Regions from separate parts of the Pseudomaricurvus sp. ABR4_320 genome, predicted to be linked through region 2. Evidence: riboswitches for the same ligand, from Rfam matches in the RefSeq annotation. Region 2 holds a riboswitch; the other holds the start of a gene.
What was found. A riboswitch is a leader RNA that binds a small molecule or an ion and turns the genes downstream of it on or off. The one in region 2 is predicted to bind thiamine pyrophosphate.

Region 1: it holds a riboswitch for thiamine pyrophosphate, as region 2 does, so the genes downstream of both, thiC (phosphomethylpyrimidine synthase ThiC) here and ACXAFR_RS09630 (TonB-dependent receptor) in region 2, are expected to answer to the same signal.

The regions. Positions count from the first base shown of each region.
Region 1 covers NZ_JBSWVF010000009.1:70,932-78,161, reverse strand. The annotation lists gene ACXAFR_RS17930 (thiazole synthase) at 1-774, opposite strand, end outside; gene ACXAFR_RS17925 (FAD-dependent oxidoreductase) at 792-1,928, opposite strand; gene thiC (phosphomethylpyrimidine synthase ThiC) at 1,925-3,835, opposite strand; TPP riboswitch at 3,945-4,035, opposite strand; gene ACXAFR_RS17915 (hypothetical protein) at 4,591-4,983, shown strand; gene ACXAFR_RS17910 (CYTH domain-containing protein) at 5,025-5,486, opposite strand; gene ACXAFR_RS17905 (helix-turn-helix transcriptional regulator) at 5,588-5,779, opposite strand; gene ACXAFR_RS17900 (hypothetical protein) at 5,776-6,153, opposite strand; gene ACXAFR_RS17895 (malate synthase G) at 6,367-7,230, opposite strand, start outside.
Region 2 covers NZ_JBSWVF010000004.1:131,511-138,740, forward strand. The annotation lists gene pnuC (nicotinamide riboside transporter PnuC) at 1-36, opposite strand, end outside; gene ACXAFR_RS09625 (hypothetical protein) at 75-323, opposite strand; gene ACXAFR_RS09630 (TonB-dependent receptor) at 354-2,468, opposite strand; TPP riboswitch at 2,542-2,664, opposite strand; gene ACXAFR_RS09635 (VacB/RNase II family 3'-5' exoribonuclease) at 2,728-4,752, opposite strand; gene ACXAFR_RS09640 (hypothetical protein) at 4,944-5,165, opposite strand; gene ACXAFR_RS09645 (BolA family protein) at 5,474-5,791, shown strand; gene trhO (oxygen-dependent tRNA uridine(34) hydroxylase TrhO) at 5,900-6,838, shown strand; gene ACXAFR_RS09655 (hypothetical protein) at 7,052-7,230, shown strand, end outside.

The sequences.
Region 1 (7,230 bases), on a different contig from region 2:
ACCGGCAACAGGAGTACTGGGCTTTGCCATCGATCTTGCGGTTAGCATCTCCCCCAGAAATCCATGTCGACCGGCCGTTACTGCGGCAGCAAATCCTCTGGCCATCCTTACCGGATCACCCGCTTCGGCAACAGCCGTATTGAGGAGCACTGCTGCAGCACCGGCCTCCATAACCTGACAAGCATGGGAAGGTCGTCCAAGTCCGGCATCTATAATTTTTGGAATGCCCGGTAGACGTTGCTGTAAAACCTCAAAAGCATAAGGGTTAATCGGCCCCAGTGCCGTACCGATAGGCGCGGCCCAAGGCATCAAGAGTTCGCACCCGACATCGACCAAGCGCTGACATAAAATGAGGTCATCCGTGCAATAGGGAAAGACAGCAAACCCTTCTGCAATCAATTCTCGTGCGGCATCAACCAGCTCGAACGGGTCTGGCTGTAAATTATAATCGTCGCCGATGACTTCCAGCTTGATCCAATCTGTGGCAAACAATTCACGGGACATTTTGGCAAGAGTAACGGCTTCCTGTGCTGTTCGGCAGCCTGCTGTATTTGGCAATAACCGACACCCTAGTTCACGGATACCCTGCCAATAGTTGTGCCCCCCTTGCGACTCTGGTGATTGACGTCGCAGCGACACGGTAACCACTTCGACTTCGGCAGCATCAATAGCGGCAGCCATAATTTCTGGCGACGGGTACAACGCCGTCCCCAGTATCAAACGCTTTTTTAAGGTGACACCGTAAGCCACCCAAGAATCATTGGAATTGGACATGAGGCCAGTAGCTCCCATTAAATAGTCGGCATGAGTTCGGAATGCACTGCCGCTGATGATGACTCACCTTTAAGACACAAAGGCAGATATTGATCTGGCGTAAAACCCTGCTGAAACAACGACAAGCTCTTGGCCACCAATGCTGGCCCCAACAAATAGCCATGGCGGTAAAGCCCATTTAAAGAGAGCCGATCTATGGCGGTACGAATCCAAGGTAAATTATCGGGATAGGCAGGACGGCAATGAGCGCTCGCCTCAATAACATGAGCCTCTGCAAAACCGGAATGCAAGGTGTACAACGCCGATTGCAACTCAAGGGAAGACCTTACCGTTACCGGAGCCATGGAATCACTTTCGATTTCGGTAGCCCCTATCACATAGTGGTGATCTGGTCGCGGCGCAACATAGAGGGTATAGCGAGGATGCATCAATCGAACCGGTCTGGACAAATTAACTTCCGGTGCAAAGACCCTCAACACTTCTCCCCGCACCCCCCGCAATCGATCATCACAGGCAGCAGCCCCGACGCCACGGCAGTCGAAGATAAAGTCCGCATCCAGCAACAGCTGGGTGTCTTGAGACTGGGCAAGTAGCTGCCGCCCCTCAATCGATTCAACAGTGCACCCTGGATACCAATCCACTGCGAGATCAGATAGGGCTTGAGCGAGGGCCAGGTAGAGAGCACGGTTATCAATACAACCTTCGCAGGGAAAATACAAAGCCGCCTCAAACCCTTTAAGTTCAGCTTCAAGTCTGTACAAACCGTCACGATCAATCATGCGCCCATGACCTTGCCAGCTATGGGGTAACGAGGCCAACCGTCTCTCGGCATCGCGCAACAAGGATCGATCTTGGCGGTGCGCCACCAACAGGCTCCCCGACTCATAAAATGCGATGTCTTGACCCGTCTGCCGCGACAGTTCGGGTATCCAATCACGCCACAGATCACGGGCAACCACCGACTGTGCCAGCAATGCATTGCCACAACCGATGGCCTCAGTTAAGGGCGCTAACATAGCTGCAGCGACATAGCCAGCAGACTGTCCGCCACACCCATCATCGCGGTCCACCAGCGTCACCGTGTAGCCAGCCAGCGCCAGGCGCCAGGCTAACAAGCGGCCACAGAGCCCTGCTCCTACGACGATGAGCTTCATGACTTAGAGGCTGTGTCTGCAAGACCGCGAAACTCTTGAGCCTTATCGGCCATGCCTGCGTTAACATCCTCCAGTGTCAAAGTTTGTAGCTCGTCGCTGCCACCCGATTCGGCTTGACGGTCAGCGAGCTGGCGAACTTCACGACTGATTTCCATAGAACAAAATTTGGGACCACACATAGAACAAAAATGGGCTTCTTTGGCGGCCTGCTTGGGTAATGTTTGGTCGTGGAAAGAGCGAGCGGTATCTGGGTCAAGACTAAGGTTAAACTGGTCCTCCCAGCGAAACTCAAAACGAGCACGACTGAGGGTATTATCCCGCAGTTGCGCAGCCGGATGCCCCTTTGCTAAATCCGCCGCATGGGCGGCAAGTTTATAAGTGATGATGCCGGTTTTGACGTCATCTTTGTCGGGTAGCCCCAAGTGCTCTTTCGGTGTGACATAACACAGCATCGCGGTGCCATACCAGCCAATGGTCGCAGCACCGATGGCCGATGTAATATGGTCGTAGCCGGGAGCAATGTCCGTGGTCAATGGGCCAAGTGTGTAAAACGGCGCCTCATCGCAAAGCGTTAACTGCTCATCCATATTTTCGCGAATCATGTGCAGTGGGACATGGCCAGGACCTTCAACCATGGTTTGCACATCGTATTCCCAGGCGATGCGAGTCAATTCGCCCAGCGTCTTTAACTCTCCAAACTGAGCTTGATCGTTTGCATCGGCAATCGATCCGGGACGCAATCCATCTCCGAGAGAAAAGCTGACATCGTACTGTCGCATAATCTGACAGATTTCCCGAAAATGAGTGTATAGGAAATTTTCACGATGATGAGCCAAACACCATTTGGCCATGATCGAACCGCCTCGAGAGACGATACCCGTAACCCGGTTGGCAGTCAGAGGAATGTAACGCAACAAAACACCGGCATGAATGGTGAAATAATCCACGCCCTGCTCGGCTTGCTCAATCAGCGTATCCCGAAAGATATCCCACGTTAAATCCTCCGCAACGCCACCGACTTTCTCCAACGCTTGGTAGATGGGGACGGTACCAACGGGCACCGGAGAATTGCGGATGATCCACTCCCGGGTTTCATGGATATTTTTACCGGTGGACAAATCCATTATGGTGTCTGATCCCCAGCGAATTGCCCAAATGAGCTTTTCAACCTCATCGTGAATTGATGAACCCAGCGCGGAATTTCCGATATTACCGTTGACCTTTACGAGAAAATTACGACCGATAATCATCGGTTCAATTTCTGGGTGGTTGATGTTGGCAGGAATAATTGCTCGACCTGCGGCAATTTCCTGGCGAACAAATTCAGGCGTTATGGCGGAAGGAATCTGAGCTCCCAAAGGATGGCCTGCGTGCAATTTGCCAGCACCCTGAAGCTTATCAAGATTCATGTTTTCACGAATGGCGACATACTCCATTTCCGCCGTGATGATGCCTTGCCGCGCATAGTGCATCTGGGTAACACACTGCCCCGAACGCGCCCGACGAGGCGCGCGACTGAGCTGAAATCTCAGAGCATCCAGTGACGCATCCGCGCGGCGTTCAAGAGTATATTTAGAGTTAACCGCGGGTAAAATTTCGCTGTCGTCGCGAGCGGCAATCCAAGACTGACGCATCTGCGGCAATCCTCGCTGGACATCGATTCCAACATCGGGATCTGTGTAAGGGCCAGAGGTATCGTATACCCGTAATGACGCGTTCGGCTGAAATGACTCCCTGCCCTTTGAGTCCCGGATTAATGTGTCCGACAAGGCTATTTCCCGCATAGCAACACGAACATCATGCTCATGACCAGGAATATAGATTTTACGGGATCCGCTTAAGGGTTCACGGGTGGTCGAATCTAATTGTGGTTTTGATTTTGGTTGTGCTGTTGCAACTGAGCTCATTGTATCCCCCAACGGTGGCTAAGTCGGGGGTAGAACTGATCGGAGGGAAATTTGACATACAGAGAACAGCCTTCTGTCGCTAAAAACAACAGACACAGCCGACAAGAGCGGTAGCACTCTTCTTGTTCCCTACGCAGGTCCTAGCCCGTTCAGGTTCTACGGGTAAAATCTCAGCCAATGTGGCACCCCGACAAGTGGCGACGAGTCTAGGCCAGTTGCCTTGATAATGGCAAGACATTTTATTTGGCGCCGCCGATTTACGATCTGCTAAGACCGCGAACCTAGAGACGCATATTCACGGAAAAGCCATACAAAACCTGATCAAGCGATCAACTTTCTTCGTAACAAGTTTGAACTAACGGTTTGCCGTTAAGCCGCGGCACCTAGCCACAAAGCCCGCAACTTAATCGGTTAAGTTATCAGCGTAATATGCGATAAAACCATTCAACGCCACTCAGGAAAAAAATGTGCATTATTTCCTTGATTTTTTCTTAAATTAGGCTTGTTTGCACCTTCACAAAACTGTCAAAGTGCGCTCTACTAACGACCAGCGAAAAGTCACTATCCCGCCAGCAAATTCCCATTGTAGGGAGCTGGCGACAGACTTTCGGTGCCTTAGGTTCAGGTATACGTACGCCAATAAAAATAACGGGAACAACAATAACAATCCCCCGCAGAGATACCGACCAGAGCGCCGCCGCGAGCATATGTTGTGCTCGCAGATGTATGGCTAACTCTATGGGGGAAGTAAAACAATGGGCAGTGCAGAAAAGACCAGTGCCACCACAATCACCTCGACAAACAACCGCCTAGAGGCAACGGGATCCTCACAAGCGGAACGCCGACATACGGTACACCTTGAAGACACCGTAGACTGGTATGACGCACATAATCAAATTGTCTTCGAAGACCATTTCGCCAAGAACGACGACGAAGAATCGGTATTTGTTCGAACGTATTTTTTAGGGTCTGGCAATCCTTGGGCTGCCGACAATGATAAGCACCAAGTCAGCTTTATTACTCGAATTATCGATGGTAGCCGACACCATGGTACCGGCAGTTTTACCTGGCGCCAGGCCCAGCAAGCTCACCGTAAAGCTTGCCAGGCAATCTTAAAAAGTAATTGCGACATTATGCCAGCACTGTAGCGCCCGATGGTTTCCCCGGCCGTCGATCATAAGTCCGGGGATCACCAGGCTCGAAACGGATGTTTAATGAGATTCGCATTGTAATAGCGAGGATCGCCTGTTACCTCTTTGCCAATCCAGTCTGGAAGACTGATCTTTTGCTGTTCACTGGTCAGCTCCACTTCTGCGATAACCAGGCCTGAGTTTTCCTCTCGAAACTCGTCAACTTCCCACGTTAACCCACAGTATTCGAGCGTAAACCTAACTTTACTGATCAGCGGGCGTTCGCACAGAGCATCCAGCATGTTGTTCGCGTCAGCGACTGGAACGTTGTATTCAAATTCTGCTCGGGTAGCGCCCTCGGTCTTGCCCTTAATTGTAAGAAATGCTTGATCTCCAGCTACCCGGAGCCTCACCGTTCGAGCGGGATCTGTCGACAAATACCCCTGCCGAAACTCGCATGCGACACCACGCTTCCAACCGTCGCCAACAACCAAGAATTTTCGTTCGATTTCTATACCCATAACATATTCCAATGCATACCATTTACCTCTTTTTGAAGACGGCGCCCATGGAGAACAACACACTAACGCAAAATCAACACCTGCAGAATGCCACCAGACATTCACTCCGGTGAAAAGATCTCTTCGATGGACAGATTAAAATACCGTGCAATTTTAAATGCCAACGGCAAACTCGGATCGTATTTGCCATTTTCAATAGAAATGACCGTTTGTCGAGAAACCTCGAGAACTTTTCCCAGTTCAACCTGGGAAATACCCTGCTCTACGCGTAATTCACGAAGACAATTTTTCATTGAAAACGACGTGCAATAATCGGGGTACAAATACCCCACACGGTGATCATAAAGGGAAAGATCCACACATAAGGTATGTGTGGGAAGCCTACGTTTTCCAAAAAACCATAGGAAAACGTCGATAAGCCAACAATGGCAAAACTGGTTGCAAAGCTGCGCAACTGAATTTGCTGCTGCAACTCATCCAATCGCGACAACCCCCTTAACACGGCTATCACCGCCATACTAGCAGGTACTACCGGCATCAATGATATCCAGACCTTGCCACTAGCATCCGGGTTTCTTATAAGAAATGACACACTCCCTATCACCGCCACCGAGTAAAGAAACATACAGCTACCAAATTCAACCAGGTATTTTTTGGAATTCAGCATACAACCCTCCCATGTCAAGCTCGCTTTACATGCACTCTATGATCGACACGCAGAAACGTCAAGCATGCTTTACATGTCTAGGCGAGCCCCAAAGCCCTTTTCGGAATACCGTTAAAATAAAGGTCGAAGGGAGAAAAAGTCGTTTCAGAATTCTTTAGGCAAAAAAAAGCCGCCGAGGTTAACCCTCAGCGGCTCAGAAAATCCGAATAAACTTTATCCTTGAGCTTTGCGCTGCAAGCGATAGGCGTGCAAAAGAGGCTCCGTATAACCAGATGGCTGCTCTTTGCCTTTAAAGACCAGATCACAAGCAGCTTTAAAAGCAACACCCTCAAATGCAGGAGCCAATTCAGAGTCTTTAGCCATTGGTACATACTCCGAATCGCCAGCATTCTGCTCATCGACAATGGCAGCCATGCGCTTCATGGCTTCCATAACCTGCTCTTGAGTACAGATACCATGCTCAAGCCAATTGGCGAGGTGCTGAGACGAAATTCGCAGAGTCGCTCGGTCTTCCATCAATCCAACGTTATTGATGTCCGGTACTTTTGAACACCCGATTCCCTGATCAATCCAACGTACCACATAACCAAGAATGCCTTGGGCGTTGTTATCCAATTCAAAGCGAACTTGTTCAGCGCTGAGGCTCGCTGCGTCAGACAACAGAGGGATGGTGAGAATCTTGTCCAGACTTGCTGGGGCCCTGTCCTTCAACTCGGTCTGCCGCTCAATCACATTAATTTGATGGTAGTGCATACTGTGCAAAGCAGCCGCAGTCGGCGAAGGAACCCACGCAGTATTAGCACCGGCCTTCGGGTGCCCTATTTTTTGTTCCAACATGGCCGCCATTTCATCGGGCATTGCCCACATACCTTTACCAATTTGAGCATGCCCCGGAAGTCCACACGCAAGGCCGCAATCGACATTCCAATCCTCATAGGCGTTAATCCAATCCTGCTGCTTCATTGCAGTTTTTGGTACAAATGGGCCGGCCAGCATTGAGGTATGGATTTCGTCACCGGTACGATCCAGGAACCCGGTATTGATAAACACCACGCGTTCACGAGCCTCACCAATGCA
Region 2 (7,230 bases):
CGCAAGCGCGACGGCGAGCATCTCCCAACCAGACATGTCACTCAACGCTTGCTGCAGCCACGGTAACCAGTCGTTCACAGAGCTTCGTAATCCGGCAGAATTTTTGTAACGAAAACGCCCATGCCGTTTTTGCTGCGCCAGGATTCAATCTCAATCGCCAGAATTTCCATGATGCGAGCGAGCTCTCCCTGTACGACCGTAGCCGTGGGAAACGTTTGCACAGTGAGTTCCGGGTATTGATTCAATTGATCAATAAACGCCTTGATTGGAGGGACAAAGTCCGGGTTGTTGGGATACAAACTGATATCGACGCTGGCGCGCATAGTATTTCCTCAAGTCGTATTTTGGATCGGTTAAAAGCGATAGGCGGCGCTTACGCCAACCACGCGTGGATCACCAAATTGATAATAGGGCTCAACTGCGTAGGATTTTCTGGGGTCATTACCAAATGCACCAAAACCGCGAGTTTGATAATCCTTATCGAACAGATTTTTGCCCCAAACGGATACTTCCCAGTCTTTGACGGAGTAATCGAGCCTGGCATTCCATAGTGCAAATGCATCTGATTTTTCGTCGTGACGCGATGAGAAATAAAAGCCATCTTTACCTTCGCTTTCGACTCTCAGACTTAGGTCAGGTAGTAGCTGGTAGCTTGCTGCGACAGTAAACTGCCAGTTGGGTGCGTGTGCCTGATCTCGGCCGGACAGATCCTCGCCATTAGAATTGACGAAATTCCGATATTCGGTGTCAAGTAGGCCAAGATTACCTGACAGCGTCAGTACCTGTGACACTTGCCAGCGGGCAGAAAATTCCAATCCGTAGTTATTTCCCTCGGCCGCGTTGCCACTGTAATCGATGAAGCGACAGGGGCAGTCGTCACCGTCTATGGGGAGGACGAGGGATTGACGTACCTGCATGTCGTCGCGTTGCTGATAGAAAATGGAGACTTGCGTTTCCAATTTCTGATCCAAAAAGCTCGATTTGCTGCCCACTTCATAGTTGATCAGCGTTTCTGTACTGAAATCTCGACGGGTATCCGGCAGGTACGGATTGCTGTTGACACCGCCGGCCTTAAAGCCCCGCGAAAGCAATCCGTAGATCATGGTGGATTCACTGAGTAAATATTCCAAGGAGAGCCGCCCACCCCATAGATCCTCATCCAGATCAAACGCAACGCCGACACTGTCCTGGTAGTCAGCTTGGTAGCGCTCATAACGCAAGCCGGAAATAAGCGTAAGCCGATCTGTTAGCGCGCTTTCGAATTGGCCATAAAGGCTCCACCTCTCTGTGTCGTACCGGCTTAGAAAGGGGACATCAAGATAGGTGTAATTGCGGTGTAGATCTTCGTCCTGGGAGTGTGCGTAGACGCCGAAAACCCAATCGGTAGAATCGTTAAAAAGCCTGCCGGTTTCTTTGGAAACCAGTCGGATCTCAGCGCTGTGATCACGGCGATCTCTTAGATATTGGTCAAAGCTGGAATACTCCGAGCCTTCACAGGCGAGTCCGAGGCAGATATCAGAATAGGCCCAGTCTTCGTCGTAACTGTATTCCAGGTCACTGTCACTGCCACTGAGTAATACTCGAGTGGAAAATTGCTCATTTCCATCCCAGAGTGAATCAATGCCAAGGGCTCGAGTCTTTTGCCGGTCGCTGCCCGGTTCGTCAGAGAGAGTGTGACGGTTGTTATCCAGTGAAAAGGCGTCGTAGCCATTGTCGACATCGACGTAAATCCCCGTCACTGCAATTTGCCAGTGCTCTGTCACGGCCCAATCAAGCTTTCCTCGGGCGGTACTTTCGTCAATGTCGTTGGTGTCATCACGATTGAGAAAGTCATTTTCGATGTAGCCGTCACTGACGGTTTTTTGGACTGCCAGGCGGTAGTTAAGATTTTCCGCCAGTGGGCCGCTCGTCACTGCGCCTAAGGACCAGCCATCATAGCTGGATACACTGGTTTCCAATTTGCCGTGATAGTCTGACGTCGGGTCAGCACTTTTCAGGTTGATCATGCCGGCCATCGCATTCGTGCCAAACCGTGTTCCCTGCGGACCTCGCAGGACTTCTACTTGGTCGACGTCAAACAGAGTGCTGCCGGTTCCCAGACCGGTAAAATCAATATTGTCGATGACGACACCCACGGATGGATTGATGGGTTCGACAAACTGGCTGCGCTCTCCGATACCTCGAATCTGGTAGAAACGAGCCCGGGAAGCGCCGCTGCTGTAATTGACATTTGGTGCGCTATTGAGAATTTCTTCCAGGTGATGGGCGCTGCGTTCCTGGATGGTTGTGGCATCAATGACACTGATGCTGCCCGGAAGGTCGACGAGTTTCGCGCTGCGGAAATCGGCGGTTACCCGTACTTCAGGAAGTAATTCGCTGCTGTCTGTGGTGTCTGGGTCTGCCAGAGCGAAGCTTGCGTTGCCGACAGCTACCAGAGATGCTGCCGCTAGAATTTTGGGGGAATACATATAAGGCCTCCAACGATCAGAGACCCGGAATAACGCGTTTAATAGAGGAGTGGCGGTGCGTCGCAAAGGCGAAACAGTGAGCCTGGCCTATTCCTACGCCGGTATTGTCCGGATCAGGTTCAAGGGGTTCACTGTGGATATGTGTCTCAGGTCGGAGTCGGCATTAAGGCGACTGTGACCACCCCCTAGGTTCGCGGGCTAGTTTAGGCGCAGTTGCCGTTCGCTACAAGGCTTCTGCACCTGGCGGAAGGAGATTAGGTTATGCCTGCGTGTTAGGGGCTGTTTCTGCGGAGGCTTCCGGCTGCTCAGTTTCTGCAGTTGGTGCTTCCTGGTTGGCAACAACCTGAAGGTGTATTTGTTGTTTTTCCGAATCAACCTGAGAAATCTTCACGGTGACCAGATCATCAATTTGGTAGAGTCGATCGTCGATGGTCAGACGTTGCCGCAGGTCATCCTGCTTTGCAGTTTTGGGGTTCGCTTTGACCTGACCGACGACCCCAAAATCGAGCAGTTGCACTTGCATACCCTGCGGCGATGTCCGGCTGACACGTCCTTCGAAGGGTTTGCCTTTCAGGTTTTGCAGATAATTAAGGCTTAACCAGAGTTCAGTATCGCGAGATGCTGATCGCGCAGTGGAAATGGTTTGCTGTAGCTCCGGCAGATCGGGGGCTGGTTGCGGGGTATCACCATTCAGCAGGGCTCGCAGTTGCAGATGATTGTAAAAATCATTGAAGCGTCGCAACGGCGAGGTGATGTTGGCATAGCAGGGAATGCCAAGTCCAAAATGGGGAAGCGCTTCTTGAGACAAAACACCCGGTTGCAGCTGCAAGCGCAGAGCCGCCAGGAGGCTGCTGGCTTCGGGGATAGTTTGTAAAGCCTGGATTAACGCGCGATAGCCATCAGGTGTCGCGGCATCATGTTCTGCCAGCGCAGGGAAATCGCTGGTGATGACCGCTTCAATTTGTTTTAGGCGGTCCTGGCGAAAGCCTGCGTGAGTCGAATATACCCCGGATAGAGGGTGACTTTGAAAGAACTCACCGGCACAGATGTTGGTCGCCAGCATGGCTTCTTCAACGATTTTGTGGGCCGGGGTTTTGCTGGCGCGTTTTATGTTTTGCAGCTTGCCGTTGGCGTCAACGACGAAGTGGTAGTCGTCCTGGTCTGCCATGAGCAGGGCGTTTTCGGCGCGCTGGCGGTGTAGCGCTGCGGTACAGTCTGCCAGAGCACGAATGGAAGCTGTGGTCTCTTCATCGACGCCGTCCATCGTAGCAGTGGTGTTATCTGAGGAGAGAAACTCTGAAACTCCCTGATAGCTCAGTTTGGCTCGAGAACGTATGCGGGAGAAGGTAAATTTATGACCTGTAATACGCCCATCGCGAGTGACCTGCATACGGCACAAAAGCGCTGGACGATCCTGTTCGGGCATCAGCGAAAAGCGCTCCTGACTGAGAGCCTCAGGCAGCATGGGGATCATCTGACCGGGCAGGTAAACGCTGTTTCCCCGTGATTTGGCGGCTTTTGCCAGAGGTGTTTGCAGTTGTATGGCGCAGCTGGGATCGGCAATTGCCACACAGAGCTCCCAGCCTTGTTCATTCGTTGATGCAAAAAGTGCATCGTCCATATCCAATGTGGATTCGGAATCAATGGTAACAAAGGAAAGGGCGGTGGCGTCTTCACGAGCCTCTGTTCCCCAAAGGTCGGCATCGGCCATGTCGCCAAGGCGGCGAGCTTGCTGTAACTCTTTATCAGACCATTGCCCTGGCAGGCTGTATTTCTCCGCGATGAAGCGTTGCACAATACGGCTGTCGTCGGGTTTCCCCAGAATGCTTGTGACCTTTGCCTGCCCTTTACCGTCTTCGAAAGGGTGGCGAGTGAGCCGGCAGCGAATGTAGTCACCGGGTTTGGCTTTAGAGCGCCCGTTTGGCGGAATGAAAACCCAGCGCTGCAGTTGCGGCATATTGACCGCGACAAAATGACCTTTGCCCCGCACGATGTATTGTCCTACGACTACTTTTAACGGAGATTCCAGCATCTTGTCGAGCTGGGCGTCGATCCGGTTGCTGTCCGAGCTTTTTTCGCTTTGAGCAACGCTGACTTCGACCCGATCTCCTGGGTAGACACGAGCCATTTCATTGGGCGGGAGAAACGCGCGACGACCATCGTCTAGGATGACAAAGCCAAATCGGGCCTGGCTGCCTCGGACGGTTCCGGGATGGAGGTTTTTTTCCGCGCGGATGGTTTGTTTCAACTGGCTGAGTTGATTGAGGGCGTCAGAGTTGAGCATAGCGTCGGGGGGTAAGGTGCTGAAAAAGGCGCGTATGGTAGCAGAATTATTTGCCGATTGAGAGTCTGGTAGACCTGCAAATCGGGTTTATTATCCGCGAAAGCCCATTGGCGGGCAAAATTAATGCGAAGACACTTTGAGAATTTCTATTTCAGCGACTACGGAGGGGGAGGAAAGGCGCTGGGCCTCGCTCAAGCGAGGCGATTAGGATCAACATCGGACACTTCTTCCGGAATGTCACCTTCCGATGTGAAAGCGTAGTAGTCTTCCAGGAGCGTGCGGTTCGAGCGGCGTTCGGTGGTCTTACGACGCTTGCGGTGGTACATATCGATGGGAAGGTCGCGGCAGGGGTCTTCATCGTAGCGGCGATCTGTCCCTTTGCGTCGATTGATAAAGGTCTTAGTGCTTGTCATAAAACAGTATCGGATCTCGTTTCGAATGGATGACGGGGTGACGATAATGTATTGAGTGCCTCAAATATTAGCCTAAAAATCCGTGAATACAAGAAAGAGTATCTGGCGCGCCATCCCTTTTTTATGGCGTCGTATCGTTGATCTGTGGTCGGGCGTCTATATATAGGTCCGAGCTGCAAATCCCCGTGCTAGCGAAAGCCGAGATTCGTGCCAATACGGCGCTTAGCGGTCGACAGTGAGGTTGGGGTGGAGGATACTGCTTTCAATTGGCTACAGCGATACCCTATCGATTTTAAGGAGTTGGGAATATGAAGGTGCAAAACGCTATCGTCGATCAGTTAACCCGTGATTTTCAGCCGGTTCATCTTGATGTTACCAATGAGAGTCATATGCACAGTGTCCCGCCTGGCTCAGAGTCCCATTTTCGCGTGGTATTGGTCAGTGATACCTTCGCGGATAAGCGCCTGGTTCAGCGGCATCAATCTGTTTATCGCTGTTTGAGTGCGGAGATGAGTGGTGGCGTACATGCCCTGGCATTGCATACGTATACGCCTCAAGAGTGGCAAGAGCGTGAGTCGGCACCGGCATCCCCGCAATGTCTCGGTGGCTCGAAAGCGACAGGTTAGCCGTTGCGCGCAATGTGCTTTTACGAGATTCTACTGCGGTACCTGTGCAAAAGTTGAACACTGCTATAAAATGCGCGCCCTTTCGGAAATGACTCTCTGGTGGACGCAATGAATGGTGTAACGGTTGCCGCTCTCTATAAATTTGTCGAACTTAACGACTATGAGGCTTTGCGAGAGCCATTGCTGGCGTTCTGTTTGGACCATGACATCAAGGGAACCCTGCTGCTGGCTCGTGAAGGGATAAATGGTACTGTCAGTGGTCGTCGGGCGGATATCGATACCTTATTAGAGTATCTGCGCAGTGATCCCCGCCTTGCCGATTTGGATTGTAAGTTTTCTTTTGATGAAGTCGCTCCGTTTTATCGTACCAAAATCAAGTTAAAGAAAGAGATTGTCACGATGGGGGTTGATTCCGTTGATCCTCGCAAAGTGGTCGGTACCTATGTGGAACCCGAAGAATGGAACGCGCTTATCAGCGATCCGGACGTTGTGCTCATCGATACCCGCAATGACTATGAAGTTGAGTTAGGTACGTTTAAGGGCGCGATCAATCCAAATACGTCGAGCTTTCGGGAGTTTCCTCAATACGTCGCCGATAACCTGCAGCCAGAGCGTCACAAGAAGGTCGCCATGTTTTGTACCGGCGGTATCCGTTGCGAAAAATCGACGGCTTATCTGAAAGAGCAGGGTTTTGACGAGGTATACCATCTAAAAGGCGGCATCCTGAATTATCTGGAAAAAGTCCCGTCGACAGAGAGCTTTTGGCAGGGTGACTGCTTTGTTTTCGATAACCGTGTTACTGTGGACCATGATCTGCAACCCGGAGACTACGATCTTTGTCACGGCTGCCGCTTTCCGATTTCAGAAGATGATAAAAAGTCTGAGTATTACGTTGAAGGGGTCAGCTGCCCCCGTTGTCACGATATCTTGTCGGACGAGCAAAAACAGCGTTTTACTGAGCGACAGAAGCAGGTAAGACTGGCTCAAGCCCGTAATACGCAACATATTGGTGCGCCAGCACCGGCTCGACAGAAGCCAAAGGGCTAGCCGTCGACAGGCGGAGCGACCATTTACAAGCTTTAGTTTGTTTCGGGGAAAATTCTTTTAAAATTGACGTGAATAATTAGTTGCCGGGGCTTCGTTTGGCGCAAATTATATGGTCTAATAACTCCACAAATGTAAATTTATGTATTGCTGAGCCGGTCATGTGTCAGCAGTCCTTATTTACCCGCCGAGTCATTTTACCGTAGATGCATCATAATGGATTTTACTGCCTGGACCGTTGATCTGAGTAAACGAACTGCCACCCATGTCTGTGGATTTCAACTTCAGGTTGAAGGGGATCCCAAAGATCCAAATGCCGTTCACCCGGGAAAATTCCCTCCCAATCTGAGCAATATCGATAAAGTTCGCCTGGTAAGAACGGGCATGGAAGCGAT